Regions from separate parts of the Citrobacter sp. ANG330 genome, predicted to be linked through region 2. Evidence: predicted binding sites of a transcription regulator. Region 2 holds the regulator's gene; each other region holds the start of a gene.
The links. Region 2 encodes CRP, which controls carbon source genes, mostly activating them, when cyclic AMP is high. Its sites were predicted from a motif close to ATGTGANNNNNNTCACAT; they were not measured.

Region 1 (7,928 bases), on a different contig from region 2:
CAGATACCGTAACCCACGTTGTTATTGCGTTGCGTTTCGATAGTAACATGATCATAAATGCCTTTTGACGCCAGCGTCTGGTTGGGTACCGCATAATTTGAATCCCAGGATACCGCCGAGCCATAACTGACATCACCATGGATATAGGTATTCCGGGCAGTGATTTGTGCACCATTGCGGGCATTGAAACCGGTCGACTGGCCAAGGAACGTGATATCAGAATCCGTCACAAGAATGCTTGTGCCAATATCCTTAGCGGTCAATCCATGCATATGCGCAATCATCTCCGTATTATGGAACCTGGCCGTCGCACCATCCGATAATTGCGCAATATAATTGAAGCTCTCTATTCTGGAGTCAGAAATATCAACAAGCGAACCCAGGCCATATGCCTGAATAGCTTGCGTACGGTCAGGGTCAAAACCCGTCATAGCATTTAAATGATTTATCGTTGCCCCTTTGAGAATAACCTGTCCCCCGGCATAAGCGGCAATAACGGACCGACCACTGTTGCGGTAAGTGGTAGAGAGAAGCACATCTTCCCCCCTAATCGTCCCCGTATTTGAAGCGCTTAAAACCAACCGATCATCAGTAGTGTGCTGCTCACCGGTGGTTAAAGTAATATCCTGCCCACTCGCGGCGATGACCGTTGTGGTCACCGCCGCATGAACCTGAGACGATGCCAGGGCAGCGTTGACGGCTAATGCAATAGCAGAAATATGGCAACTTTTTCTAAAACAACGAAGTATAGATGTATAGTCCATTAGCATTGATATCCTTTTCCTTAAGGGTTACGTCAAACGCCAGCGATCATCCAGCTATTTATTGTGGGCGACTAACAATAAATTGATAATTATTTTAACTCATATATTATCGTCAGCGCACGAAAAAGCAGCGTCCTGCACAATGAACAAAATACTCAGAATTTTATATAAAACGCTTTTCTCCGATATCATAAAATATACATATAAAGAGAATAAATAAATAAATTCAATAAGATGAAATGAACCGTGCTGTTGTCATCAGGTTAATTAACATTTATGGCATTGTAGACTTGCTAATTTTTACTTCATGCAAGCACTGATATTTCGGAATTTTCGGTTATAAAACTGTAAAAATAACACCGATTTCAGGACGCTGATAGCGACATATATTAACAAGATCTCAGTGGGACCCGATATCCCACCAGGAAATTAATTTCACCCTCTCCTCATCAGCTCACGTCTGATTGCATCAGCGCGAATCGCATCAGAAAGGATAAATATCAAATCGTCATCACCGCGAGTTCTGGCGCAACAAGACCTTACCCAGCAGATACGTGGTTGCCTGTCCACCGATATGAACACGCTCCCCGACATTCTGACAGCGTAACTCCCCACCGCGTTCGGCTCCCTGATACGCCAGCATCTCCGTTTTGTTCAGTTTTTTCGCCCAGTAAGGAATGAGCATACTATGCGCTGAACCGGTGACGGGGTCCTCCGCGACGGCTTCTCCAGGACAGAAGAAACGGCTGACAAAATCGTATTTCCCTTCGCCCGGCGCGGTGACACAAACCATTTTTCCCAGCGGGAGCATAGCGTTGATATTCGGGCGCAGCGCGTCAACCTGCTGCTGATTATCCAGCACCACAAGGTAATCACGTGCCACGCGCACTTCTTTATATTCTGTGATACCCAACGCATTCAGAAGTAAAGGCGGCGGCGTGACGGGCTCGCTTTCCCAGGCCGGAAAATCCAGTGTCAACCATTCACCGCTGCGGGTGACTTTCAGTGGGCCAACAAACCGGGTAGTAAAATGGATAATGTCGCCCGGAAAATTCAAATGCTCAAAGATGACATGCGCGGCTGCGAGGGTAGCATGCCCGCACAGATTGATTTCGCCCTGCGTGGTAAACCAGCGCAACTCGAAGCCGTTTTCATTTGGGACAAAAAAAGCCGTTTCTGACTGGTTATGCTGTTTAGACATCTTCAGTAATGTCTCATCGGGCAACCATTCGGTTAGCGGGCATACTGCCGCGGCATTGCCGCCAAAGGTCGTGGTACTGAAGGCATCGATCATGTAGAAATCAATTTGTTGCATCGTGCAAACCTCGAATTATTTTTTGTGCACTTCCACTCTATCATGCCACGACGTCCTGTCGTCTTTTCATTTTCAGGTATTCCGATTCAGCGTAATGTCCGTGAGATAATACTGCACCTTAAAATGCGCACGCGATCACATTTAATTACCGCATTACGGTTCAGCATGTTGAACAAGGTCTATTTTGATCCTGGCAATGCCGATAATATTTATTCTACCAGCAAGAGGGTTTCACGATGGTTCGCAAAGGGTGTAATTCATTAGTCCGTGCCGAAAAAATACTCACCCACATCGCGTGGGTCGGCGTGGCGAGTTATATGGAATTATTAAAAGAATTTCAGTATCCCAAAAGCAGCCTGCTCAATTTATTGAATGTCATGGTGGAGTGTGGCTTTTTAATTAAAAATAAAAACGGCCATTATTCGCTGGGAATAAAAAACTATGAGCTGGGTTGTCAGGCGCTACATCGTCAAAACATCTTTGAGGTGACGAAGCGGCCCATGCAGGAGTTGTCGCTGAAAAGCGGTCTGGTCTGCCATCTGGGAGCAATGGAGAGCTATTCTGCGATTTATCTCGACAAAATTGAGAGTCCGGACTCAGTGCCAACAAGCAAGAGCTGGATTGGTAAAAAACTGGAATTACATATCACCGCGCTGGGTAAGGCGTTATTAGCCTGGAAAACGCGGGAAGAGCTGGATTATTTTTTAGACGCGATCACACTGACGCCGCACACACGCAATACGTTTACCGATAAAAAGTTATTTCTGGAAGAATTGCAAAAAACGCGACTTCGGGGATGGGCGATCGATAGCGAAGAATCAACCTATGGCGCGGTCTGTTTAAGTATGCCGGTATTCAATATGTATAACCGCGTTAACTATGCAATTTCGCTTTCAGGCGATCCGGTCGTTTATTCAGGAAATAAGATCGACGGCTATCTGGAATTGCTCCGCAAATGCGCCGGCCAAATATCCTATGGGCTGGGCTACAGAAACGAAAATGAGTATTTACGAAAAGGAAACTGAGGTAATGAGAAAATTCAGCGGCATAATTCCACCGGTCTCCAGCACGTTTCATCGTGACGGAACCCTTGATAAAACGGCAATGCGTCAGGTTGCCGACTTCCTGATCAATAAAGGCGTAGACGGGCTGTTTTATCTGGGCACCGGGGGCGAATTTAGCCAGATGAATACCGCCCAGCGAATGGCACTCGCCGAAGAGGCCGTTGCCGTTGTCGGCGGGCGGGTTCCGGTATTGATTGGCGTCGGTTCACCTTCCACTGACGAAGCGGTCAAACTGGCGCAACATGCGCAGGCCTGCGGCGCTGACGGCGTCGTTGCCATTAATCCTTATTACTGGAAGGTTGCGCCGCGAAATCTTGACGACTATTACCAGCAGATCGCCCGTAGCGTCACGCTGCCGGTGATCCTGTATAACTTTCCGGACCTGACCGGTCAGGACTTAACCCCGGAGACCGTGAAGCGTCTGGCGCTGCAAAATGAGAACATCGTCGGGATCAAAGATACCATCGACAGCGTCGGCCACCTGCGCACGATGATCAACACCGTTAAGTCTGTGCGCCCCTCATTTTCAGTGTTCTGCGGCTTCGACGATCATTTACTGAACACCCTGCAACTGGGCGGTGATGGCGCGATATCCGCCAGTGCAAACTTTGCTCCGGAGCTCTCTGTGGGTATCTACCGCGCCTGGGGCGAGGGCGATCTGACAACCGCCTTCACCCTGAATAAAAAGCTGCTGCAGCTGCCGGCGATTTATGCTCTGGAAACGCCGTTCGTCTCACTGATCAAATACAGCATGCAGTGCGTGGGATTGCCGGTGGAGACGTATTGCTTGCCGCCGATTCTTGACGTGTCGGACGAAGCCAAAGAAAAGGTCCATGCTTTGCTGGTTGCGCAGGGCATTTTATCGGACTGAGGAGAAAATCATGTCTGTTCGCTCTATTTTTGCTGACGAAAATCACGATATCTACACCGTCAGAACGCACGCTGATGGCCCTGACGGAGAACTGCCGCTCACGGCGGAGATGCTCATCAACCGCCCGAGCGGGGACCTGTTCGGGATGACGATGAATGCCGGAATGGGCTGGTCTCCGGATGAGCTGGATCGGGACGGCATTTTGCTGCTCAGCACGCTGGGAGGGCTACGCGGAGAAGACGGTAAGCCCATCGCGCTGGCGCTGCATCAGGGCCACTACGAGCTGGACATCCAGATGAAGGCGGCGGCGGAAGTGATCAAAGCGAACCGCGCCCTGCCCTACGCCGTCTATGTTTCCGATCCCTGCGACGGACGCACTCAGGGTACAACGGGAATGTTTGACTCACTGCCGTACCGCAATGACGCCGCAATGGTGATGCGCCGCCTTATTCGCTCCCTGCCCGATGCGAAAGCCGTCATTGGCGTGGCGAGTTGTGATAAGGGACTCCCGGCCACCATGATGGCCCTCGCCTCGCAGCATGACAAAGCGACAGTGCTGGTACCCGGTGGCGCGACGCTGCCCGCGAAGGATGGAGAAGATAACGGCAAAGTGCAGACCATCGGCGCACGCTTCGCCAATGGCGAGTTATCGCTACAGGACGCTCGTCGCGCTGGCTGTAAGGCCTGTGCCTCCTCTGGCGGCGGCTGTCAGTTTCTGGGCACCGCCGGGACATCGCAAGTGGTGGCCGAAGGACTGGGGTTGGCCATCCCGCACTCTGCGCTGGCCCCTTCCGGTGAGCCAGTGTGGCAAGAGATCGCCAGAGCCTCCGCAAGGGCGGCATTGAACTTGTGCAAACAAGGTATCACCACCCGGGAAATCCTCACGGATAAAGCGATTGAGAATGCGATGACGGTTCATGCGGCGTTCGGCGGTTCAACAAACCTGCTGCTGCACATTCCGGCGATTGCCCATCAGGCCGGCTGTCATATCCCGACCGTGGACGACTGGATCCGCATCAATAAGCGTGTGCCCCGACTGGTGAGCGTACTCCCTAATGGTCCGGTTTATCACCCGACGGTGAATGCTTTCATGGCGGGCGGTGTGCCGGAAGTGATGTTGCATCTGCGCAACCTCGGATTGCTGCATGAAGACGTGATGACCGTCACCGGCAGCACTCTGAAGGAGAACCTCGACTGGTGGGAGCACTCCGAACGGCGGCAGCGATTCAAACAGCTTCTGCGCGACCAGGAACAGATCGACGCCGACGAGGTGATCATGTCGCCACAGCGGGCGAAAGAGCGTGATCTCACCTCAACGATCACCTTCCCGGTGGGCAATATTGCCCCGCAAGGATCGGTGATCAAGTCTACCGCCATTGACCCCTCGGTAATTGATGATCAGGGTATCTATTACCATAAAGGCGTGGCGAAGGTTTATCTGTCCGAGAAAACCGCAATTTACGATATCAAGCACGACAAGATTAAAGCAGGCGACATTCTGGTCATTATCGGCGTTGGCCCTTCCGGCACCGGGATGGAAGAAACCTACCAGGTCACCAGCGCCCTGAAGCATCTGTCATACGGGAAGCATGTTTCACTGATTACGGATGCACGTTTCTCAGGCGTTTCGACTGGCGCGTGTATTGGCCATGTAGGACCAGAAGCCCTGGCCGGAGGGCCAATCAGTAAATTACGCACCGGGGATATTATTGAAATTAAAATTGATTGCCGCGAGCTACAGGGCGAAGTCAATTTCCTCGGAACCCGTAACGATGAAACATTACCATCACGGGAGGACGCTACCGCAATATTAAACGCCAGACCCAGCCATCAGGATTTACTTCCTGACCCTGAACTGCCAGATGATACCCGGCTTTGGGCGATGCTCCAGGCTGTGAGCGGCGGAACATGGACGGGCTGTATTTACGATGTAAATAAAATCGGCGCGGCCCTGAGCGATTACCTAAATAACACCTTAAAGCAAAAATAATAATATCCAGACCACTGAATAACTCCGCTACGCAGTATTTATATTTTGCGTAGCCGGGCTATGAGAGGTCGCAACCCTACAATGAGAGGACGTTATGCCGCTAATTATCGTTGTGGCAGGGATTGCTTTACTCCTGCTTTTAACTATAAAAATTAAACTCAATACCTTTGTCTCTTTAATTATTGTCTCGATTGTTGTCGCCATCGCCAGTGGAATGGATCTGAATAAAGTCGTCACCTCGGTCGAATCCGGTCTTGGCGGTACGCTGGGCCATATTGGTCTGATATTTGGCTTTGGCGTCATGCTCAGCCGCTTACTCGCTGACGCGGGTGGCGCGCAGCGAATCGCTCTGACCATGCTGAATTATTTCGGTAAAAAGCGACTTGACTGGGCGGTCGTCTGTTCAGCCTTTATCGTCGGTATTGCGCTTTTTTTCGAAGTTGGCTTAATTCTTCTGGTCCCTATTTTATTCGCCATTGCTCGCGAAGCAAAAATATCGCCCATGTATATGTGTGTCCCCATGCTTTCCGGTTTGCTGGTCGCACATGGATTTTTACCCCCCCACCCCGGCCCAACCGTCATCGCCCGTGAATATGGTGCAGATGTAGGACTGGTATTGATCTACGGCATTATTGTCGGCATTCCGACCTTTATTCTTTGCGGGCCGATATTGAATAAATTCTGTCAGCGGGTTATTCCTGACGCGTTTAAAAAAGAAGGAAATATTGCCTCCCTCGGTTCAACCCGCCGGTTCAGCGAAAACGAAATGCCCGGCTTTGGCATCAGTTTTCTCACGGCGATGCTACCGGTGATCCTGATGGCGGTCGTCACCATTATCCAGATGACTCATGCTAAAAACGCCGCGGAATCCGGCACGTTCTATAACGTATTGCTGTTCTTAGGCAACTCGACGATTGCGATGCTGATCTCGCTGCTGTTCGCGATTTATACCATGGGTCTGGGGCGCGGAAAGACAATTCCTGAACTGATGGATTCCTGTGGGAAAGCCATTGCGGGTATCGCCGGGCTGTTGCTGATTATCGGTGGCGGCGGCGCATTCAAGCAGGTGCTCATCGATTCTGGCGTGGGTCAGTACATTTCGACGCTGGTATCAGGTATGGATATTAATCCGATTCTGATGGCCTGGGGCGTTGCCGCGTTCCTGCGCATTTGTCTGGGTTCTGCCACCGTTGCGGCAATCTCTACCGCCGGACTGGTTATCCCGCTGCTGGCGGTGCATCCCGGTACTAACCTGGCGTTGATTACGCTGGCCACCGGGGCAGGCTCCTGTATCTGTTCCCACGTCAACGATGCCAGCTTCTGGATGATTAAAGACTTCTTCGGCCTGACCACCAAAGAGACGCTATTGTCCTGGACGCTGATGTCCACGCTGTTATCCATCTGCGGACTGATATTTATTCTGCTCGCCAGCATGGTTCTTTAATTCCCCTCTCGCCAGTGGATCGCGTCGTCGATTCACTGGCGCCCTCTTCATTGTTCGTTGTTTACGCTCTTCATTACTGACAGACAGGCAAGCGTTGAATGAGCGTCTCACCAGACTGTCTCTTGCCCGACATCCTTTCCGAAAAGCCGAGTCCTCCGAACCAGTAGCATGGCGAGCTCCCCTAATCCGCAGTTAGGAAAAATAACCATTAAATTCAATGGGATATTGAAAATCTTTTTTTTCAGCCCCCTGCAATTAACAAAACGTGCTATCCGGGAAATAATTAGCGGGGCTAATATAACGTCTAAAATTCTTATCGTTAAATATAAATATCCTGGAATGCAGAGAAGTCTTTAGAATTAATACCGGATAAAACAAGATCTTTGAATAAGCGAATCTAAGATTTTATGCTCATCCCTCATTCAGCCGCAAATGTAAGTGCTCCCGAGGCAAGAACCCGGCATATTGACTGGCTTTTTA
Region 2 (7,928 bases):
AAATCAGGATAGTGCGCGTAGAGATCGTGCACCGTAACGTTGCTGAGCTGCATGGCCGGCTTAAGCAGTACCCGGTTTGCCACCGAGTCCTGAGATTCCGGATGGGCATACAGCAGCAACACCTTTGCTGGCTGAGACATCATCCCCCTCCCGGTTTTGTTTCTGTTTTTGTGTATAGTCGTCGTTTTGGGCTACCATTGCGGCCCGGTGCGGAAAATGGCCCACACCTTACATTATCATAATGATAAATTAACATAGTCTGAACATACGGCGCCTTATGATTGTTTTCTCCTCGTTACAAATTCGTCGCGGCGTGCGCGTCCTGCTGGACAATGCCACAGCCACCATCAATCCGGGCCAGAAAGTCGGTCTGGTGGGTAAGAACGGCTGCGGGAAATCTACCCTGCTGGCATTGCTGAAAAATGAAATCAGCGCCGATGCCGGCGGTTTTACCTTTCCCGGTAGCTGGCAACTGGCGTGGGTGAATCAGGAAACGCCTGCCCTGCCCCAGCCCGCGCTGGAATATGTCATTGATGGCGACCGCGAATATCGCCAACTGGAAACCCAGTTGCACGACGCTAACGAACGTAACGATGGACACGCCATAGCCACCGTCCACGGCAAACTGGATGCGATCGACGCCTGGACCGTACGATCTCGCGCCGCCAGCCTGTTACACGGTCTCGGATTCTCTAATGAACAACTCGAACGCCCGGTCAGCGATTTTTCCGGCGGCTGGCGTATGCGACTCAACCTCGCGCAGGCACTGATTTGCCGTTCTGACCTGCTGCTGCTCGATGAACCGACGAACCACCTCGATCTGGATGCGGTTATCTGGCTGGAAAAATGGCTGAAGAGCTACCAGGGCACGCTGATTCTGATCTCTCACGACCGTGATTTCCTCGATCCGGTGGTGGATAAAATCATTCATATCGAACAGCAAACGATGTTCGAATACACCGGCAACTACAGCGCGTTTGAGATTCAGCGCGCCACGCGTCTGGCCCAGCAACAGGCGATGTATGAAAGCCAGCAGGAGCGCGTCGCGCATCTGCAAAGCTATATCGATCGCTTCCGCGCCAAAGCCACGAAAGCAAAACAGGCACAGAGCCGTATTAAGATGCTGGAGCGCATGGAACTGATTGCCCCGGCGCATGTCGATAACCCGTTCCATTTCAGCTTCCGCGCGCCGGAGAGCCTGCCAAATCCGCTGCTGAAAATGGAGAAAGTGAGCGCGGGTTATGGCGAACGCATCATTCTGGATTCCATCAAACTCAACCTTGTCCCGGGCTCGCGTATTGGCCTGCTGGGACGTAACGGCGCCGGTAAATCCACGCTCATCAAACTGTTGGCGGGTGAACTTGCGCCGGTGAGCGGTGAAATTGGCCTGGCGAAAGGCATTAAGCTCGGGTATTTCGCCCAGCATCAGCTCGAATATTTACGCGCGGATGAATCACCGTTGCAGCATCTGGTGCGGCTGGCGCCACAAGAACTCGAACAGAAACTGCGTGATTATCTGGGTGGCTTCGGCTTCCAGGGCGATAAAGTCAGCGAAGAGACGCGTCGTTTCTCCGGCGGCGAAAAAGCGCGACTGGTGCTGGCGCTGATCGTCTGGCAGCGTCCGAACCTGCTGCTGCTTGATGAACCGACTAACCACCTTGATCTCGACATGCGTCAGGCATTAACCGAAGCGCTGATTGAATTTGAAGGCGCACTGGTGGTCGTATCGCACGACCGCCATTTGCTGCGCTCCACCACCGACGATCTCTACCTGGTGCATGACCGTAAGGTTGAGCCATTTGATGGCGATCTTGAAGATTACCAACAGTGGCTGAGCGACGTGCAGAAACAGGAAAATCAGCCTGACGAGCCAGCAAAAGAGAACGTCAACAGCGCGCAGTCGCGTAAAGATCAGAAGCGTCGCGAAGCCGAACTGCGAACGCAAACCCAGCCGCTGCGTAAAGAGATCGCCCGTCTGGAAAAAGAGATGGAGAAGCTGAACGCACAGCTGGCGCAGGCGGAAGAGAAGCTGGGCGACAGCGAACTTTACGACCAGAGTCGCAAAGCCGAGCTGACGGAATGTCTGCAACAGCAGGCCAGCGCCAAAGCCGGGCTGGAAGCGTGCGAAATGGCCTGGCTGGATGCCCAGGAACAGCTTGAGCAGATGCTGAGCGAGTAACGGTGATGACACACGTAATCCTTCATGACCCTGAGATGCCGAACGGCAGCAGTGACGAGTTTCGGCCACTGCGCGGACTGAGCAACTGTCATCTACAGACCATGCTGCCGCGTTTAATCCGCCGTAAAGTGAATTTCGACGCCCACTGGCAGCGTCTGGAATTGCCCGACGGCGACTTTGTCGATCTGGCATGGAGTGAAGATCCGCAACAGGCAAAGCACAAGCCGCGCCTGGTGGTCTTTCATGGTCTGGAAGGCAGCCTGAACAGCCCCTATGCACATGGTCTGATTGAGGCGGCAAAAAATCGGGGCTGGCTTGGCGTGGTGATGCATTTCCGTGGCTGTAGCGGCGAGCCGAACCGGAAGAATCGCATTTATCACTCCGGTGAAACGGAAGATGGCACCTGGTTTTTACACTGGCTACAGCGAGAATTCGGCACCGCGCCAACCGCCGCGGTGGGCTATTCGCTGGGGGGAAACATGCTGGCTTGTTTGCTGGCAAAAGAGGGGAAAAATATCCCGCTCGACGCGGCGGTCATTGTCTCAGCCCCCTTTGTGCTGGAAGCCTGCAGCTACCATATGGATAAAGGCTTTTCCCGCGTGTATCAGCGCTATCTACTCAATCTGCTTAAAGGCAACGCATCGCGCAAACTGGCAGCTTATCCCGGCTCGTTGCCGGTGAGTCTGGCGCAGTTGAAATCCCTGCGTCGTATCCGCGAGTTTGACGATCTGATCACCGCCAAAATTCACGGCTTTGCTGACGCTATCGACTACTATCGTCAATGTAGCGCCATGCCCTTGCTCAGTGACATCGCGATTCCGACGTTGATCATCCACGCAAAAGACGACCCGTTCATGGATCATCATGTGATCCCTAAAGCGGAAGATTTACCGCCGCAGGTGGAATATCAGTTAACCGAACATGGCGGTCACGTCGGGTTCATCGGCGGCACGTTGCGTCGACCAGAAATGTGGCTGGAGTCGCGCATTCCTGACTGGCTGACACCCTATCTGGAGGCATAACTATGCAAATCCCCTGGCAGGACCTTTCCCCCGAGACGCTGGACAATCTGATCGAAAGCTTTGTGTTGCGCGAAGGTACCGATTATGGTGAACATGAACGTACCCTTGAGCAAAAAGTCGCCGACGTGAAACGCCAGTTACAGTGTGGAGAAGCGGTCCTGGTGTGGTCTGAGTTGCACGAAACCGTCAACATCATGCCGCGCAAATCATTTCGCGAGTAACCCGCACGCTATCGGCCGACTATAATAAAAAATCAATTTATTGATGGAGTTAACATGTCTGCCAAACATCCGGTGATCGCGGTAACAGGATCCAGCGGCGCGGGGACCACCACCACCAGCCTCGCGTTCCGTAAAATTTTTGCGCAGCTCAACCTGCGTGCAGCCGAGGTGGAAGGCGACAGTTTTCATCGTTATACCCGTCCGGAGATGGATATGGCGATTCGCAAAGCGCGCGATGCCGGGCGCCATATCAGCTATTTTGGCCCCGAAGCCAATGACTTCGGCCTGCTGGAACAGACGTTTATTGAGTACGGCCAGACCGGGAAAGGCCAGTCACGCAAATATCTGCATACCTACGATGAAGCCGTCCCGTGGAACCAGGTGCCGGGGACGTTTACCCCGTGGCAAGCACTGCCCGAACCCACCGATGTGCTGTTCTATGAAGGCCTGCACGGCGGCGTCGTCACGCCCCAGCATGAGGTCGCAAGACATGTTGATCTCCTGGTCGGCGTGGTGCCCATCGTTAACCTGGAATGGATCCAGAAGCTTATCCGCGACACCAGTGAACGAGGCCATTCTCGTGAGGCGGTGATGGATTCGGTGGTCCGTTCGATGGACGACTATATCAACTACATCACGCCGCAGTTCTCCCGCACCCACATCAACTTCCAGCGCGTTCCTACCGTGGACACATCCAACCCCTTCGCAGCCAGGAGCATTCCATCACTGGATGAGAGCTTTGTGGTGATTCATTTCCGCAATCTGGAAGGGATCGATTTCCCCTGGCTGCTGGCGATGCTGCAGGGCTCATTCATTTCTCACATCAATACGTTGGTGGTTCCTGGCGGGAAAATGGGTCTGGCAATGGAACTGATCATGCTGCCGCTGGTACAGCGACTGATGGAAGGCAAGAAGATCGAATAAACGGTGGGGAGTGCCCGATGGCGCTGCGCTTACCGGGCCTACGACAGGAGTAGGCCTGATAAGCGCAGCGCCATCAGGCAATGATCATCAGGCAGCAATCACTTCGTACGAATGGGTAATGTTAACCGCTTTTCCCAGCATCAACGCCACAGAGCAATACTTCTCTGCCGACAGATCGACCGCCCGCGCAACGGCGGCATCCTTCAGATCGTGGCCGGTGACAATAAAGTGCAGGTTGATGTGAGTGAACAGGCGTGGCGCCTCTTCCCGACGTTCTGAAGTCAATTTCACTTCGCAGTTCGTCACATCCTGACGGCCTTTTTGCAGGATAGAAACCACGTCAATGGCGCTGCAACCGCCAGCCGCCATCAACACCATTTCCATCGGGCTCGGTGCTTTATCACCAGAGTTACCGTCCATCAGAATCTGATGCCCGGAAGCGGACTCACCCAGGAAGGTTAACCCCTCAACCCATTTAACACGCGCTTGCATATTTTTTAACTCCAGTGCGTTAATTTTCCTGACAGATTACGCGTACATAACAATTCTCGCAACGGAAGGCGACCTGCGTCATGCTGAAGCGAGACACCAGGAGACACACGGCTAAAGCTATGCTAAAACAGTCAGGATGCTACAGTAATACATTGACGTACTGCATGTATGCAGAGGACTTCACATTAAAGGCTGCAGTTCGTTTTTGACAGTCTCTTCCCAGGACGCGGGAAGCACATTTTTGCAACCCCAGAGACAGCGGATTTTTTGGCTCTGGAGACAGCTTATAACAGAGGATAATCGCGCATGGTGCTTGGCAAACCGCAAACAGACCCGACACTCGAATGGTTCTTGTCTCATTGCCATATTCATAAGTACCCGTCCAAGAGCACGCTGATTCACCAGGGTGAAAAAGCGGAAACGTTGTACTACATCGTTAAGGGCTCAGTGGCAGTGTTGATTAAAGATGAGGAAGGGAAAGAAATGATCCTTTCTTATCTGAATCAGGGTGATTTCATTGGCGAACTGGGCCTGTTTGAAGAAGGCCAGGAACGTAGCGCATGGGTTCGGGCGAAAACAGCGTGTGAAGTGGCTGAAATTTCCTACAAGAAATTCCGCCAGTTGATCCAGGTGAACCCGGATATTCTGATGCGCCTGTCTTCTCAAATGGCTCGCCGCCTGCAAGTCACTTCAGAGAAAGTCGGTAACCTGGCCTTCCTCGATGTGACCGGTCGTATCGCCCAGACGCTGCTGAATCTGGCGAAACAGCCTGATGCAATGACTCACCCGGACGGCATGCAGATCAAAATCACTCGCCAGGAGATTGGCCAGATCGTTGGCTGTTCTCGCGAAACCGTTGGTCGTATCCTGAAGATGCTGGAAGATCAGAACCTGATCTCCGCTCACGGTAAAACGATCGTCGTTTACGGCACTCGTTAATCTCATCGGAAATGGCGCGCTACCCGGTAGTGCGTCATTTTTGTTTTGCCAATGTGGCGCAGACTGATTTATCACCCAGAAATCAACTATGCACTACGTCAAACGCTGGTGCTCTGTTTGCCCGTGGCCGTCGGCCTGATCATCGGGCAGTTGCATCTGGGTTTGCTCTTCTCTCTCGTTCCCGCCTGCTGCAACATTGCCGGGCTTGATACACCGCACAAACGCTTTTTCAAACGCCTGGTGATTGGCGCGTCGCTGTTTGCCGGATGCAGCCTGATTATGCAGCTGCTACTGGCGCAGGCGATCCCGTTGCCGCTGATCCTGACCGGACTCACATTGATTCTCGGCGTCACCGCGGAACTGAGTTCACTGCATGCCCGCCTGCTGCCCGCCTCGCTGATTGCCGCTATTTTTACGCTGAGCCTGGCAGGAAATATGCCGGTCTGGGAACCGTTGCTGATCTACGCGCTGGGCACGCTGTGGTATGGCTTATTTAACTGGTTCTGGTTCTGGCTGTGGCGCGAGCAACCGCTGCGCGAGTCGCTAAGCCTACTGTACCGGGAACTGGCGGATTACTGCGAAGCCAAATACAGTATGCTGACTCAGCACACCGATCCGGAAAAAACGCTACCGCCGCTGCTGGTCCGCCAGCAAAAAGCCGTCGACCTCATCACCCAGTGTTATCAGCAGATGCATATGCTGTCGGCGCATCACAACAATGACTACAAACGAATGCTGCGCGCCTTTCAGGAAGCGCTGGATTTACAGGAACATATCTCAGTGAGTCTGCACCAGCCGGAAGAGGTGCAAAAGCTGGTCGAACGCAGCCACGCTGAGCAGGTGATTCGCTGGACGGCGCAAACCGTCGCCGCGCGGTTGCGGGTACTGGCGGATGACATTCTGTATCACCGACTGCCGACCCGTTTCTCTATGCAAAAGCAGATTGGCGCGCTGGAAAAAATTGCTCATCAGCATCCGGATAACCCCGTCGGGCAGTTCTGTTACTGGCACTTCAGCCGTATCGCCCGGGTGCTGCGCACTCAACGACCACTTTACGCCCGCGATCTGATGGCTGACAAACAGCGCCGTCTTCCGTTGCTTCCTGCGTTGAAAAACTACCTTTCCCTGAAATCACCAGCGCTACGCAACGCCGGGCGTATCAGCGTCATGCTCAGCATCGCCAGTCTGATGGGAACCGCGTTACACCTGCCGAAACCGTACTGGATCCTGATGACCGTGCTGTTTGTCACGCAGAACGGTTATGGCGCCACCCGCGTGCGTATTCTGCACCGTTCGGCGGGTACGCTGGTGGGGCTGATTATTGCAGGCGTGACGCTGCACTTTCATATTCCTGAAGGATATACGCTGGCCCTGATGCTGGTGATCACCCTGGTCAGCTATCTGACTATCCGTAAAAACTACGGCTGGGCGACGGTGGGATTTACCGTCACGGCGGTATATACCCTGCAGCTACTGACGCTGGACGGCGAGCAGTTTATTATCCCCCGGTTTGTCGACACGGTGATAGGCTGCCTGATTGCATTTGGCGGCACCGTCTGGCTATGGCCACAATGGCAGAGCGGGCTACTGCGTAAAAACGCCCACGATGCGCTGGAGGCCGATCAGGAAGCTATTCGTCTGATTCTGAGCGACGATCCGCAGGCTACACCGCTGGCTTATCAGCGTATGCGAGTCAACCAGGCGCACAACACACTGTTTAACTCACTGAATCAGGCGATGCAGGAGCCGGGCTTCAACACGCACTATCTGGCGGATATGAAGCTGTGGGTGACGCACAGTCAGTTTATTGTTGAACACATTAACGCCATGACGACATTGGCGCGTGAACATACGATGCTGACGCCGGAACTGGCGCAGCGATATCTGCAATCGTGCGAAATTGCCATCCAACGCTGTCAGCAACGACTGGAGTACGACGGGCCGGGCAGTTCCGGAGATGTAAATATTCTGGAGGCGCCCGAAGCGCTCACCCACGGGCCCTTAAGCACGCTTGAACAGCATCTGCAACGCGTGCTGGGGCACCTGAACACGATGCACACTATCTCGTCTGTCGCATGGCGTCAGCGGCCGCACCATGGGATCTGGCTCAGCCGCCGGTTACGGGATATGCGGGGTTAACATGGATTGCCG
Region 3 (7,928 bases), on a different contig from region 2:
TTTCTTTGATACCAGACCAGGCAATGGCAAAAGCACACATCGGGCAGGGTTCACTGGTCGAGAGAAGAATACAACCGGATAAATCTTTGCCGATCTTTTTTCCAGCGAGTTTAATAGCGTTAATTTCCGCGTGCGATGTTGGGTCTGATTCTGTTTCCTCACCATCATGCGCGGCGGCAATAATTTCACCCTCTTTGATGATGACCGCGCCAAATCCTTTATTTCCTTCGCGCAGACTTTCTTCAGCCTCATAAATAGCATGACGCATATAATATTCAAGTTGAATAATATCATCCATAAGTTGTTTATTCCGTGGCGTGTTTTGATGAATTATTACACCCGCTTTATAATAATGGCAAGGAACAAGAATATATCTCGAAGTCGTCTAAAGAAATTTTTATTCAGGCAAGTATTCGTTAATGGTTATTTATCTGAAAAGGACATTCCCGCATACATAAAACAGCCGTTCGCCAGTGCGATACCAGGGATGAGAACAACAGGATTCTCTGAATGGAACAACAGATTTGCAAAAGTCTGCCATCGTCAATACACGGCGGGAACGACTGAAATGGTGTCCCCTGCAGGAATCGAACCTGCAACTAGCCCTTAGGAGGGGCTCGTTATATCCATTTAACTAAGGGGACGAAGCGGCGCTCAGTATACCGGTTTTTGTGTGTCCCGGTAAGTGAGCGGCCGCCTGACTGTTCAAACCGTCGCCATTCAGGCCTGTTTTTCCTCTTTTTTTTGCTTGTTGTCTCTTTTTTGCGCTGCGACTCTGGCTTCTTCTTTACGTTTGTTGCTCATATCGTTGCGGATTTGCGCATGGCTCATCAGAGCGAAGATAAAGGTGCCGCCACAAATGTTTCCGGCTAGCGTCGGTAAGGCAAACGGCCAGAAGAAGTCGCTCCAGTGCAGCGTACCGTTAAATACCAGATAGAGAATTTCGACCGACCCGACCACAATGTGGGTGGTATCGCCCAGTGCGATCAGCCACGTCATCAGAATGATGACTACGATCTTCGCCGCCCCAGCGGCCGGAAACATCCAGACCATAGTGGCAATCAGCCAGCCGGAAATAATGGCGTTAGCAAACATCTCCGTGGGGCTGTTTTTCATCACATCCATACCGATTTTCACGAACGCATCACGGGTCTCTTCATTAAAGATAGGCATGTATTCAAATGCCCAGGCCGCGATGCCGGTACCCAGCACGTTCCCCAGTAGCACAACGCCCCACAGGCGCATCAGTAGACCGAAATTACCGGGGGTTGGGTTTTGCATGACGGGCAGAACGGCGGTGACGGTATTTTCGGTAAACAACTGCTGGCGTGCCATAATGACGATGATAAAGCCAAAGGTATAGCCGAGATTCTCCAGCAAGAAACTGCCAGGAACTCCCTCCAGTTCGACGTGAAAGATCCCTTTTGCCAGCAGCGAGGCACCCATTGAAAGCCCGGCAGCAATAGCGGACCACAGCAGCGCCATCGCATCCCGCTCCAGCTCTTTTTCCCCGTCCTGACGGATATGTTCGTGAATCGCCATCGCCCGTGAGGGGAGACGATCTTCATCCAGTTCTATTTTCTTCCCACTCTGTTTTTCATCACTTTCGACGGCAAGCTCGTCGCTATGCTCATCTATCTTGTCGTTTTCATGATCGACCATCATTCATCTCCGGTATGCACACTAACAAGATAAAGCGTAGCGGCTTTTAGCCAGACCCCCGTGAGGACATACTCTGAAAACGCAAAAATGGTAACGTTTGTTTTTATGTATCCCGCTAGAATAGAAGTGCGACGATGCTGATGTGACCAGGCTATGATCACAGCAGCGTGTTCGGTGATATAGACATCGTTTGACGTACTGTTACAATCGCTCACACCTTTACAGGCGGATACGGTAGTGTTCCGTCATGGATGGCAATCAGCGATAGCCATAATTAACAGGGAGACATTTATGAAGCTTCGCCTGTCGGCGCTTGCGCTGGGAACCACACTGCTGGTGGGGTGTGCAAGTTCCGGCACAGAACAGCAGGGGCGTTCAGACCCGTTTGAAGGGTTCAACCGCACCATGTACAACTTCAACTTTAATGTGTTGGATCCGTATATCGTTCGACCGGTGGCCGTCGCCTGGCGTGATTATGTTCCGCAGCCTGCCCGTAATGGTCTGAGCAACTTCACCGGCAACCTGGAAGAACCGGCGGTGATGGTGAACTATTTCCTGCAGGGCGATCCGTATCAGGGGATGGTGCATTTCACCCGTTTCTTCCTTAATACGATCCTGGGGATGGGCGGCTTTATTGATGTCGCTGGCATGGCGAACCCGAAACTGCAACGTGTTGAGCCGCATCGTTTCGGCAGTACCTTAGGTCACTATGGCGTCGGCTATGGTCCTTACGTGCAGTTACCGTTTTACGGGAGTTGGACAATCCGTGATGATGGCGGCGATATGGCGGATACGCTCTATCCGGTACTCTCCTGGCTGACCTGGCCGATGTCTATTGGTAAATGGACGATTGAAGGGATTGAAACCCGCGCCCAGTTGCTGGATTCCGATGGTCTGCTGCGTCAGTCCTCCGATCCGTATATTTTGGTTCGTGAAGCATACTTCCAGCGCCATGACTTTATCGCCAATGGCGGGAAGCTCAAGCCGCAGGAAAACCCGAACGCGCAGGCGATTCAGGACGAACTGAAAGAGATCGATTCCGAGTAAGCCAGATTGAGCAAATAAAAAGGTGAGCTAAAAAGCTCACCTTTTTTACATCTGCCTGCAAGAAATCAGAATGCGTAGTTGAAGTTGGTACCGAACAGCCAGGCTTTACCTTCAGACTCGAACTGGTACGGACCTTCGTTAATCTTAACGCTCTGGCCGTGCATGTAAGAGACGCCAACGTCCACAGACGCATCTTTATTGAAGGCGTAAGTGGTCCCCGCGCTCAGCCAGAAACGGTCCTGATCCGGAATCGAGATAGAACGGTTTTGTGACGGAACCGGGCTATCATCGAAGGCGATACCGGTACGGAACGTCCAGTTATCATCATAATAATAGGTCGTCCCCAGCGCGATGCGGTAGGCGTCTTTAAAGCCTTCATCTTTCTGGAACAGTGTCTCACCGCCGGTGGATTTCGCTTTCAGCTCCTGGAACTGACTCCAGCTGGTATAAGCCAGGCTGTAGTGGATTGCCCATTGCGGCGCCACGCGGTTGTAACCGGACACTTCCCACATTTCTGGCAAGTTCAGCGTCAGATAACCTGACTGAGTCGCGCCGCCGGTAGCGGTCGGAATACCCAGGTTGTAGTTGTTGATCGCTGGCGGCAGATCGCTGCTGTAGTTACCTTTAAAGTCAATTTTGACTTCAGAACGGTAGGTCAACGCATAGCGATTGTTCTTATCCAGTTCATACAGGATCCCGGCGTTCCAGCCAAAGCCCCATTGGTTACCGTTCAGGTGGGCAATTTTTGTATTGCCTGGGATGCCATTGGCGGTGGCTGCCAGTTGCTGACCCTGCGGCGTTTGTCCGGCAGGAGACTGCATGACCTGGCCTGCGACCAGTTGACCCAGGTCGCCGGCGAAGCGTTCGATTTTCGCACGTGCATAAACGGCGTTCAGACCCAGACCGAAGCTCCATGCGTCATCTAAGCGATAGGCGCCGCTTAAGTTAAGGTTCATGGTTTCGAGGTCGGTGGTACCGCCAACAGAACCGCCCGCGTAGGTATCGTTAAACTCCGTCGCCAGACCGTAGTTGGAGGTAATGGATGCTCCCCAACCGAACTGATCGTTAATGGGCGCAACAAAGTGCGCGTTGGGCACCCATGCCGTTGGCGCGATGTTATCGGCATCAAGGCTACGGCCAGACGGCGAGCGTCCGCTGATGTTGACGTCCGGATCGATATAGACCGCACCCGCAGAAAACGTCGGGCGATCGAACATCGTGATCAGCGCTGGGTTACGGCTGACGTTACCTGCATCGTCTGCGATAGCGCCTTCACCCGAATAGGCCCGGCCGAGGCCAGAGGAAGAAAATTCGTTTAACTGAAAGCCTGCAGACCAGGCCTGGGTGGAGATAATTGCCACTGCGACTGCGAGAGCAGACTTTGTTAACAGGGTTTTCTGGCTCATGACCATAACCTCAATTGATTTATTTTTATACAAACTATGTTACATGCTGTAACAGGAGCGCGAAGTGTAGGGTCTGCGGTACGACTTAGAAATCAGACCAGTGGCGTGAGTATAGGTCTGACCAGCTGAGATGTTGCAAGTATGTTTATAACTTTTTTCAATTGTGATCTTAAAAACGCGATCCAGCTGGCAAAATTGCCAGGTTGCGCACTCATCCTTTTGGGTGAAATTTGTTTTAGATCATTTTTAAGTGTGATTTCGGTCACTTATCTCATTTCGTTCAATTAACAACTGGAGAGGTGATAGGGGGGAGCGTAAAATATCCTCATCGTTTATCTGGCACCCTGAGTGCAAAATACAGAGGAAATCTACAATGAGTAAATGCAGTGCTGATGAAACCCCGGTTTGCTGCTGTATGGATGTTGGTACCATCATGGACAACTCCGATTGCACCGCATCATACAGCCGTGTGTTCGCTAACCGCGCAGAGGCTGAAGAAACGCTGGCCGCGCTGACCGAAAAAGCCCGTAGCGTCGAATCTGAGCCGTGCAAAATCACCTCAACTTTCACTGAAGAGTCTGACGGTGTGCGTCTGGATATCGATTTTGTCTTCGCCTGCGAAGCCGAAACCCTGATCTTCCAGTTGGGTCTGCGTTAATCCCACCTCGTTTTATTAATGCCCCGGTGAGTTTTCCCCGGGGCATTTTCATTTCAGACAGTGATTATTCACTGTGTCATAGCTCTCACTTTCTTTGCGCTCCGCTTGGCTAAATGTAAAAAATTGGTTAAGACTATGATCAGGTCAGACCACTTATTTTATTTTTTACAGGGGAGTGTTATGAGTCAGGCTTTACCGCTGGTCACCCGGCAGGGCGATCGCATCGCCATTGTGAGCGGATTACGTACGCCTTTTGCCCGTCAGGCAACGGCTTATCATGGCATTCCCGCCGTCGATCTCGGCAAAATGGTGGTGGGGGAACTGCTTGCGCGTAGCGAAATCCCTGCCGACGTCATCGAACAACTGGTTTTCGGTCAGGTCGTACAGATGCCGGAAGCGCCAAACATTGCGCGTGAAATTGTGCTCGGGACCGGCATGAACGTGCATACCGATGCTTATAGCGTCAGTCGCGCCTGTGCGACCAGTTTTCAGGCGGTCGCCAACGTTGCAGAAAGCCTGATGGCCGGCACCATTCGTGCAGGTATCGCCGGTGGGGCTGACTCGTCTTCGGTGCTGCCCATTGGCGTCAGCAAAAAACTGGCGCGGGTGCTGGTCGATGTCAACAAAGCCCGCACGATGGGGCAGCGTCTGAAACTCTTTTCTCGTCTGCGCTTGCGCGATCTGCTGCCCGTCCCGCCTGCTGTAGCGGAATACTCCACTGGCCTGCGAATGGGCGATACCGCCGAGCAGATGGCGAAAACCTATGGCATTACCCGTGAACAACAGGACGCCCTGGCGCATCGCTCCCACCAACGGGCCGCCCTGGCGTGGGCAGAGGGAAAACTGGCCGATGAAGTGATGACCACGTACACGCCGCCTTTTAAAGAGCCCCTGTCTGAAGATAACAATATTCGCGGCAACTCTACGCTGGCAGATTACGCCAGACTGCGTCCGGCATTTGACCGCAAACATGGCAGCGTTACGGCGGCCAACAGTACACCGCTGACCGACGGCGCGGCGGCGGTCATTTTGATGACGGAATCCCGTGCCAAAGAGTTAGGGCTGGTTCCGCTTGGCTATCTACGCAGCTATGCCTTTACCGCCATTGATGTCTGGCAGGATATGCTGTTGGGGCCGGCCTGGTCCACGCCGCTGGCGCTGGAACGTGCAGGATTAACGATGGCCGATCTGACGCTTTTCGATATGCACGAAGCCTTTGCCGCGCAGACGCTGGCCAATCTTCAGCTACTCGGCAGCGAGCGCTTTGCCCGTGACGTGCTTGGCCGAAGCCATGCCACCGGCGAAGTGGATGACAGCAAATTTAACGTACTTGGCGGTTCGATTGCCTTTGGACATCCCTTTGCCGCGACGGGTGCGAGGATGATCACGCAAACCCTGCACGAATTACGTCGTCGTGGCGGCGGTTTTGGCCTGGTCACCGCCTGTGCTGCAGGCGGACTGGGCGCGGCAATGGTTCTGGAGGCGGAATAATGGAAATGGCATCGGCTTTTACGCTTAACGTGCGCCCGGACAATGTCGCGGTTATCTCTGTGGACGTTCCGGGAGAGAAAATGAATACCCTGAAGGCGGAGTTTGCCTCGCAGGTACGGGTTATTCTTAAACAGATCCGTGAAAACAAGGCGATTCGCGGCGTCGTCATCATTTCCGCAAAAGCGGACAATTTCATTGCCGGGGCAGATATCAATATGATTGGCCGCTGCAAAAGTGCCCAGGAAGCAGAAACGCTGGCGCGACAGGGGCAGCAACTGATGGCCGAAATCAATGTGCTGCCGATCCCGGTGGTGGCCGCCATTCACGGTGCTTGTCTGGGGGGCGGCCTTGAACTGGCGCTGGCCTGCCATGCACGGGTTTGTACAGATGATGCGAAAACGGTACTCGGTTTACCGGAAGTGCAACTGGGGCTGTTGCCGGGTTCGGGCGGCACCCAACGTTTACCACGGTTAGTGGGAATCAGCACGGCGCTGGATATGATCCTCACCGGCAAGCAACTTCGCGCGAAGCAGGCGCTGAAAGCGGGACTGGTGGATGAGGTGGTCCCGCAGACGATCCTGCTGGACGCCGCCGTGGAATGGGCGAAAAAAGAACGCCCCGGTCATCGCCCCCTTCCGGTTCGTGAACGAATTCTGGCGGGGCCGCTCGGGCGGGCGTTGCTTTTCCGCATGGTGAACAAGAAAACAGAACAGAAAACCCAGGGAAATTACCCGGCGACAGAACGTATTTTACAGGTGATTGAAACCGGGCTGGCGCAGGGTAGTAGCAGCGGATACGACGCGGAAGCGAACGCGTTTGGCGAGCTGGCGATGACGCCGCAATCACAAGCGTTACGTCATATCTTTTTTGCCAGTACGGAGGTGAAAAAGGACCCAGGCAGCGAGGTTCCGCCAGGGCCGCTTAACAGCGTCGGCGTTTTAGGCGGTGGGCTGATGGGCGGCGGTATTGCTTACGTCACAGCCTGTAAAGGTGGCTTGCCAGTTCGCATCAAAGACATTAACTCCAAAGGAATCAACCACGCGCTGAAATACAGCTGGGAACAGCTTGAAACGAAGGTGCGTCGCCGGCATATCAAAGCCAGTGAACGTGACAAACAGCTGGCGCTGATTTCGGGTTCGGTCGACTATCGCGGCTTTTCCCATCGCGACCTGGTAATTGAAGCGGTATTTGAAGATCTGTCGTTAAAACAACAGATGGTGGCCGAAGTTGAGCAGAATTGTGCATCTCACACTATTTTTGCCTCCAATACGTCATCTTTACCGATTAGCGACATTGCGGCCAAAGCGGCCAGACCCCAGCAGGTGATTGGTCTGCACTTCTTTAGCCCGGTTGAAAAAATGCCGCTGGTGGAGGTGATTCCGCATGCCACGACGTCGGAACAAACCATCGCCACCACGGTTAAGCTGGCGAAAAAACAGGGCAAAACGCCAATTGTGGTGCGCGATAAGGCCGGGTTCTATGTAAACCGTATTCTTGCGCCGTATATCAATGAAGCGATTCGCCTGCTGACAGAAGGTGAGCGGGTCGAGCAGATCGACAACGCACTGGTAAAGTTTGGTTTTCCGGTCGGGCCAATCCAACTTTTGGATGAGGTCGGAATCGACACAGGCACTAAAATTATACCAATACTGGAAGCCGCTTAT
Region 4 (7,928 bases), on a different contig from region 2:
TCTGCGTGAAGTGCTGCGCGGCGGCCAGGTTTACTATCTCTACAATGATGTGGAAAACATCCAGAAAGCCGCCGACAGGCTGGCGGAACTGGTGCCGGAAGCGCGGATCGCCATTGGTCACGGACAGATGCGCGAACGCGAACTGGAACGCGTGATGAACGACTTCCACCATCAACGTTTTAACGTGCTGGTCTGTACCACCATTATCGAAACCGGGATCGATATCCCGACCGCCAACACGATTATTATCGAGCGTGCGGATCACTTCGGTCTGGCGCAGTTACACCAGTTGCGCGGCCGCGTGGGGCGTTCACATCATCAGGCGTATGCCTGGCTACTGACTCCACATCCCAAAGCGATGACTACCGACGCGCAAAAACGTCTGGAAGCGATTGCCTCGCTGGAGGACCTGGGCGCGGGCTTTGCGCTGGCGACTCACGATCTGGAGATCCGCGGCGCGGGCGAACTGCTCGGGGAAGAACAGAGTGGTTCGATGGAAACCATCGGCTTCTCACTGTATATGGAACTGCTGGAAAACGCCGTCGATGCCCTGAAAGCCGGACGCGAACCGTCGCTGGAAGATCTCACCAGCCAGCAAACCGAAGTTGAATTGCGAATGCCGTCGCTGCTGCCGGATGATTACATCCCCGATGTGAACACGCGCCTGTCGTTCTACAAACGCATTGCCAGCGCGAAGAGCGAGAATGAACTTGAAGAGATCAAAGTGGAGCTGATCGACCGCTTCGGTCTGCTGCCCGATCCGGCGCGTACCCTGCTGGATATCGCCCGCTTGCGTCAACAGGCGCAGAAGCTGGGTATTCGTAAACTGGAAGGCAACGAGAAAGGCGGCACTATCGAATTTGCCGAGAAGAACCATGTCAACCCGAGCTGGCTGATTGGACTGCTGCAAAAACAGCCGCAGCACTTCCGTCTTGACGGGCCGACCCGACTGAAATTCATCCAGGATCTGACCGAACGGAAAACGCGGATGGACTGGGTGCGTCAGTTTATGCAGCAGTTGGAAGAAAACGCCGTAGCGTAATTGTGTGGTGCCGGATGGCGGTTTCGCCTTATCCGGCCTACACATCGATTCCTGTTCGTAGGCCTGATAAGCGCAGCGCCATCAGGCAAATCTCCGCGATCTTTACAACTCTTTGCACTTCACTTGCATTTAAAGACACACCGCCCCGCCATAATTATCATTGGACTCCTCTGGCATAATAACCCTTTGATTTGTGATGATAATGAACAAGATGCGACTCTCCCGCTGGCTGGCATTTTTTGCGCTCACCGCCAGCATTACGTTTGCGCTTCCCGCACAGGCGAATACCTGGCCTCTTCCTCCACCTGGCAGCAAAGTGGTCGGAGAAAATAAGTACCACGTTGTCGAAAATAACGGCGGTTCGCTGGAAGCCATCGCGAAAAAATATAACGTCGGTTTTCTCGCGCTGTTGCAGGCGAATCCTGGCGTGGATCCTTACGTTCCCCGTGCGGGCAGCGTGCTGACCATTCCATTGCAGACGCTACTGCCGGATGCCCCGCGTCAAGGCATTGTCATCAACCTGGCTGAACTGCGCCTTTATTACTACCCTCCTGGGAAAAATTCGGTCACCGTCTACCCTATCGGTATTGGCCAACTGGGCGGTGATACCCTGACCCCGACGATGGTCACGACCGTCTCCGACAAGCGCGCCAACCCAACCTGGACGCCGACGGCGAATATTCGCGCCCGCTATAAAGCGCAAGGCATCGACCTGCCCGCAGTTGTCCCTGCTGGTCCGGATAACCCAATGGGACACCATGCTATTCGCTTAGCCGCGTACGGCGGTGTCTATCTGCTTCACGGTACCAACGCCGATTTCGGTATTGGCATGCGCGTCAGCTCTGGCTGTATTCGCCTGCGAGATGGCGACATCGAGACACTGTTCAGACAGGTTACGCCTGGCACCAAAGTGAATATCATCAATACCCCGATCAAAGCCTCGGTTGAGCCGGACGGGACGCGTCTGGTTGAAGTCCACCAGCCACTGTCGAAGAATATTGATGATGACCCGCAGGTTCTGCCTATTGTGCTGAACAGCACCCTGCAGGCGTTTAAGGATTCTGCACAAACAGACGCAGCGGTGATGCAGCATGTAATGGATGTTCGCTCCGGGATGCCGGTCGATGTCAGACGCCATCGTGAGGTGGAACAGCAGTCGATGTAACCGTTCCGGATATGAAAAAGCCCCGCTGAATCTGTGTATCCAGCGGGGCTTTTTTATGTCGCGTTTAAGCAGTAGCAGGCATTAATGAGGGTTAATGCTTATTTGTAAATGACCGCAGTACCGTGCAGGTTGTTCGGACCCGTCACAGAAGTGATACGGAAAGATTTCGCCCCCATAGCATCCGCTTTCTGCGCCAGCTCATCCTGCAGTGAACTCAGGTTAGTCCCTGCGTTAGCCGAGATGGTGCCGACTTTTTGCTGGCCGGCAGGGGTGGACTGAACTTCTACAGCCGCGAAGCTTGCGAATGACAGTGAACTCAGAACAGCAGCAGCGATGAGTGTTTTTACGTTTTTCATAATAGTGACCTTTTGCAGATGATTGGGCGTCGTAAGCATTTACTTAACGATCGATAGGTAAATGATAGATGTGATCCAGGTCACACGTCAACCCATTTTTTATAACGATCGTTATATAAAATCAAAAGCGCTTATCTTTCATACGACTAAGCTGGAAATATTTTTCTCGCGAATGCGCTGGAGCCCATGCGGGTTTATTTTTATAATGGTTGTTCACTAAACCCATTAAGGTACAACGGCATCATGACAACTGAATCGACAAGTTGTGTTAAAAAAAGCCGTGGCCGACCAAAAGTGTTCGACAGGGAAGCCGCGCTTGATAAGGCCATGACACTCTTCTGGCAGCACGGTTATGAGGCGACATCGCTTTCTGATCTTGTTGAAGCAACAGGTGCGAAAGCGCCAACGCTGTATGCGGAATTTACCAATAAAGAGGGACTATTCCGCGCAGTGCTGGACAGATACATCGCCCGCTTCGCGGCAAAACATGAAGCGCAGTTATTCTGCGAAGAGAAAAGCGTTGAGGCGGCGCTTGAGGATTACTTCACCGCGGTGGCAACCTGTTTTACCAGTAAGGACACTCCCGCGGGTTGCTTTATGATTAACACCTCCGCGACGCTTGCCGCCGCGTCACGCGACATTGCGCATACGGTGAAATCACGTCACGCCATGCAGGAACAGACGCTAACGCAATTTTTACGCCAGCGACAGGAGCGCGGTGAGATCCCGGCACACTGCAATGTGCAACATCTTGCCGAGTATCTGAGCTGCATTTTGCAGGGGATGTCCATCAGCGCCCGGGAAGGTGCCGGTTTCGACAAACTGATGCAAATCACCCGCACTACCCTTCGCTTATGGCCTGAACTGCTTAAAGCCTGATCGTTTTATTGACCGGGAAACGGCGTTTCCCGGTTAAGCCCCCCGTAATCCCCCTACAAATACCAGTGCTATCACTGGGTTAGCATCAAATTTTCGCAAAAATCATTTGATAATAGGAATTATTATCAGCAAAATCCGCATTTGATTTTACATCTGTTTCACAATGTAACAGCCGGTATCCGTCCGGTAATAACCATACTCACCTGCACAGATATTTTGAAAGGAATGCGAATGAATAAGCGTCTTTGGGCCCTCAACCCGATCCTGTTAGCCCTGACTCTACCCGCTGCGGCGGCGCAATCAGAAGAAGATAACCTCATCGTCAGCGCCAACCGCAGCCAGAAAACCGTCGCCGAAATGGCCCAAACAACCTGGGTGATTGAAGGCCAGGAGATTGAGCAACAGATTCAGGGCGGTAAAGAGTTCAAAGATGTGCTGGCACAGCTGATCCCCGGCATCGATGTCAGCAGCCAGGGACGCACCAATTATGGTATGAACATGCGCGGACGTGCGATTGTCGTGCTGATCGACGGCGTACGCCTGAATTCCTCGCGTACCGACAGCCGCCAACTGGATGCGATCGACCCGTTTAACATTGCCCATATTGAGGTCATTTCAGGCGCAACCTCGCTGTATGGCGGAGGCAGCACCGGCGGCTTAATCAACGTTGTGACCAAAAAAGGCCAGCCGGACCGCCAGGTGGATCTTGAACTGGGCAGCAAATCGGGTTTTAACAACAGCAACGATCACGACGAGCGCGTCGCCGCCGCGGTCAGCGGAGGAACGGATCGCGCGTCTGGCCGACTGTCTGTGGCCTATCAGCGCTTTGGCGGCTGGTACGACGGCAATGGCGACGCCCTGATGCTGGACAACACGCAAACCGGCCTGCAGCACTCCGATCGTCTGGATGTGATGGGTACCGGCACCCTCGACATCGATGATAATCGTCAGATACAGGTCGTCACCCAGTATTACAAGAGCCAGGGCGATGAAGACTACGGACTGTACCTGGGCGAAAATATGTCCGCCGTTACCGGTAGCGGAACCGCCAGCACCCGCAGCGGGCTGAGCTCTGACCGTATTCCAGGGACGGAGCGCCATCTGATCAGCCTGCAATACTCCGACGCGGACTTCTTCGGTCAGAATCTGGTCAGCCAGATCTATTACCGCGATGAGTCGCTAACATTCTATCCCTTCCCGACGCTCAGCAAAGGCCAGGTGACCAGTTTCTCAGCATCGCAGCAGGATACCGATCAGTTCGGCGCCAAAATCACCCTCAACAGCCAGTTGATGGATAACTGGGAGCTGACGTGGGGTATCGATGCGGATCATGAAACTTTCGATTCCAACCAGAAATTCTTCGATCTGGCCTGGTCCGTACCGTCAGGCGGAATGGACAACCGCACGGCCTACACGACCGGACGTTATCCGGGCTACAGCATCACCAACTTCGCGCCGTTCCTGCAAAGCAGTTACGACATTAACGACATCTTCACCCTGAGCGGTGGTGTGCGCTATCAGTGGACGGAAAATCGGGTTGATGATTTTGTCGGTTATGCGCAACAGCAGGGGATTGCCAACGGTTTAGCGAGTTCTGCCGATGTCATCCCTGGCGGCAAAACCGATTACGACAACTTCTTGTTCAATGCCGGGCTGCTGGCGCATCTAACTGAACGCCAGCAGGCGTGGTTTAACTTCTCCCAGGGCGTTGAGCTGCCGGATCCCGGGAAATACTACGGCAACGGTACTTACCAGTTGGTGGGCGATCATTACCAACTCCAGCGCAGCGTGAACGTGGCGGATTCGCGCCTTGAAGGGATCAAGGTCAATTCGTATGAGCTGGGCTGGCGCTACACCGGCGATAATCTGCGTACCCAACTGGCGGCGTACTATTCCACCTCTGATAAGTCGATTGTCATCAATCGTAGCGACATGACCATCCGCGTGGAGCCTGACGATCGCCGGATTTACGGCGTGGAAGGCGCAGCAGATTACTTCATCCCTGACAGCGACTGGAGTCTTGGGGCGAACTTTAACGTCCTGAAATCTGAAGTGAAAAAGAACGGAAAATGGGAAAAATGGGATGTCACGCTCGCGTCGCCGTCCAAAGCCACCGCCTGGGTCGGCTGGGCGCCCGAGCCGTGGTCGCTGCGAGTTCAGACTCAGCAGTCGTTTGATCTCAGCGACGCCAGCGGTAACAAGCTGGATGGCTATAACACCGTCGACTTCATTGGCAGTTATCAACTCCCACTGGGTAAACTGACCTTCAGCATTGAAAACCTGCTGGATGAAGATTACACCACCCTGTGGGGACAGCGCGCACCGTTGCTGTACAGCCCAACCTATGGCAGCCCGTCCTTGTACGAGTATAAGGGTCGGGGTCGGACCTTTGGCCTGAACTACGCGTTGACCTTCTGATAAAAAAAGCCCCTCAGCCTGAGCGAATGAGGGGCTAACGTGCAGAGTACAGCTTTTTTACGCTTTGTTATTCAGAATTAACTGGCCGTTGTTATCCAGTGGGATCTGCGTGCCAGGATCTTTATCCATGCGAATCTTGCCCTGCTGGTCGCCAATCTTATAGGTGACGTCATAACCGAGCATTTTTTCCGACTTGTCATAGACAGTTTTGCAACGCTGCTGCGTGGAGGTATAGGTGTCGTTTTCCTGCATCGACCCCTGGATCTGGTTACCGGCGTAACCGCCCCCCAATGCCCCGACCACCGTTGCGACGTCTTTACCTCGTCCACCGCCAAACTGATGCCCCAGCACGCCACCGGCGACTGCCCCCAGTACCGAACCGGTAATGCGGTTCTCATCCTGGACGGGTTTACGATGCGTCACCGTCACGTTGCGACACTCCTGACGCGGCGTCTTAATCGTCTCTTTAATCGGTGTTGCAGAAACCACCTGAGCATACTGTGGGCTACGATCAAACACGTTCAGACTGGCAACCGCCGCCACACCCAGCGCAGCAGCTACGCCAATCCCTATACCCGCCAACATCGATTTATTCACGGGAGATCCTCCTTCTTTGCTATTGCTTACCATTTTGCAACCCATGCACACAGATGCCCATCAGACTGTGGATGAAAATATCGCTAATCATTGTTAAAACAGGATGATTCAGAGAACTCTGAAGGCGGAGGCAAGGCAGAGAAGACACTCAGCACCGCCAGCGGGCGATGCTGAGTCAGAGGGGATTAATGCAGTTTCAGGCGCGGACGGATCACGCGGTTAATACTGCCCACCAGCATCATCAGACCGGTTTTAAAATAGCCATGCAGTGCGATCTGATGCATACGGTAGAGCGAGATATAGACAAAGCGAGCGATGCGCCCTTCCACCATCATCGACCCTTTGGTCAGATTGCCCATCAGGCTCCCGACGGTCGAGAAGTTGGAGAGAGACACCAGCGAGCCGTGGTCTTTGTACTGATACGCTTTCAGCGGCTTGCCGTTCATTTGTGCCAGAATGTTGTTCATCGCACAGGTCGCCATCTGATGCGCAGCCTGAGCGCGCGGCGGCACAAAGCCCCCTTCCGGACGCGCGCAGGAAGCGCAGTCGCCAATCGCGTAGATATCAGGATCGCGGGTCGTCTGCAACGTCGGTTCCACAACCAGTTGGTTAATCCGGTTAGTCTCCAGACCGCCAATCTCTTTCATAAAGTCCGGTGCTTTGATCCCCGCCGCCCAGACCATCAGGTCGGCTTCGATATATTCGCCGTCTTTGGTATGCAGGCCACCGGCATCCGCACTGGTCACCATCGTCTGGGTCAGGACGCGCACGCCGAGTTTTGTTAACTCGTTATGCGCGGCTGCAGAAATACGCGGTGGCAGCGCTGGCAGGATACGTTCACCGGCTTCCACCAGCGTCACGTTCAGCGCGTCGTTGGTCAGCCCTTTGTAACCATAGCTGTGCAACTGTTTCACTGCGTTATGCAGTTCTGCTGACAGCTCTACGCCCGTCGCGCCGCCGCCGACGATGGCAATGTTCACCTTACCGTTCGCGCCCAGATTGGCGGAATATTTCAGGAACAGGTTCAGCATTTCCTGATGGAAACGACGCGCCTGATGCGGGTTATCGAGGAAGATGCAGTGTTCTTTCACGCCCGGGGTGTTGAAGTCGTTGGAGGTACTGCCCAGCGCCATTACCAGCGTGTCATAAGCAATTTTGCGCTCAGGCACCAGTAACTCGCCCTTCTCATCACGCAGTTCCGCGATGGTGATGGTTTTCGCTTCCCGATCGATATCCATTACAGAACCCAACTGGAACTGAAAGCCGTGGTTACGGGCATGTGCCAGATAGCTCAGAGCATCCACGCCTTCATCCAGCGAACCGGTCGCCACTTCGTGCAACAGGGGTTTCCACAGGTGGCTGTGATTTCTGTCAACCAACGTAATTTTCGCTTTTTTCTTGCGACCCAGCTTGTGCCCCAGTTGCGTCGCCATTTCCAGCCCGCCAGCTCCCCCGCCGACAATCACGATCT

Region 1: a site for CRP is predicted at 2,203-2,220, ahead of QNN88_RS07935 (PhzF family phenazine biosynthesis protein). Genes of this name have one in related genera too.
Region 3: a site for CRP is predicted at 4,366-4,383, ahead of QNN88_RS04525 (YfcZ/YiiS family protein). Genes of this name have one in related genera too.
Region 4: a site for CRP is predicted at 2,632-2,649, ahead of bhsA (multiple stress resistance protein BhsA). Genes of this name have one in related genera too.

The regions. Positions count from the first base shown of each region.
Region 1 is NZ_JASJUI010000002.1:445,808-453,735, forward strand. It holds gene QNN88_RS07930 (autotransporter outer membrane beta-barrel domain-containing protein) at 1-764, opposite strand, end outside; gene QNN88_RS07935 (PhzF family phenazine biosynthesis protein) at 1,276-2,079, opposite strand; gene QNN88_RS07940 (IclR family transcriptional regulator) at 2,316-3,104, shown strand; gene QNN88_RS07945 (dihydrodipicolinate synthase family protein) at 3,109-4,014, shown strand; gene yjhG (xylonate dehydratase YjhG) at 4,025-6,004, shown strand; gene QNN88_RS07955 (GntP family permease) at 6,099-7,448, shown strand.
Region 2 is NZ_JASJUI010000010.1:138,794-146,721, reverse strand. It holds gene kefG (glutathione-regulated potassium-efflux system ancillary protein KefG) at 1-140, opposite strand, end outside; gene QNN88_RS19280 (ABC transporter ATP-binding protein) at 278-2,179, shown strand; gene QNN88_RS19275 (hydrolase) at 2,185-3,201, shown strand; gene QNN88_RS19270 (YheU family protein) at 3,204-3,422, shown strand; gene QNN88_RS19265 (phosphoribulokinase) at 3,477-4,346, shown strand; gene QNN88_RS19260 (OsmC family protein) at 4,434-4,838, opposite strand; gene crp (cAMP-activated global transcriptional regulator CRP) at 5,145-5,777, shown strand; gene QNN88_RS19250 (YccS/YhfK family putative transporter) at 5,829-7,916, shown strand.
Region 3 is NZ_JASJUI010000001.1:905,462-913,389, reverse strand. It holds gene QNN88_RS04550 (nucleoside deaminase) at 1-298, opposite strand, end outside; tRNA gene QNN88_RS04545 (tRNA-Arg) at 570-644, opposite strand; gene QNN88_RS04540 (formate/nitrite transporter family protein) at 721-1,662, opposite strand; gene mlaA (phospholipid-binding lipoprotein MlaA) at 1,954-2,709, shown strand; gene fadL (long-chain fatty acid transporter FadL) at 2,775-4,115, opposite strand; gene QNN88_RS04525 (YfcZ/YiiS family protein) at 4,489-4,773, shown strand; gene fadI (acetyl-CoA C-acyltransferase FadI) at 4,954-6,264, shown strand; gene fadJ (fatty acid oxidation complex subunit alpha FadJ) at 6,264-7,928, shown strand, end outside.
Region 4 is NZ_JASJUI010000002.1:311,675-319,602, forward strand. It holds gene mfd (transcription-repair coupling factor) at 1-1,042, shown strand, start outside; gene ldtC (L,D-transpeptidase LdtC) at 1,242-2,207, shown strand; gene bhsA (multiple stress resistance protein BhsA) at 2,306-2,563, opposite strand; gene comR (TetR family copper-responsive transcriptional repressor ComR) at 2,807-3,442, shown strand; gene QNN88_RS07275 (TonB-dependent siderophore receptor) at 3,674-5,860, shown strand; gene QNN88_RS07280 (glycine zipper 2TM domain-containing protein) at 5,918-6,457, opposite strand; gene ndh (NADH-quinone dehydrogenase) at 6,643-7,928, opposite strand, start outside.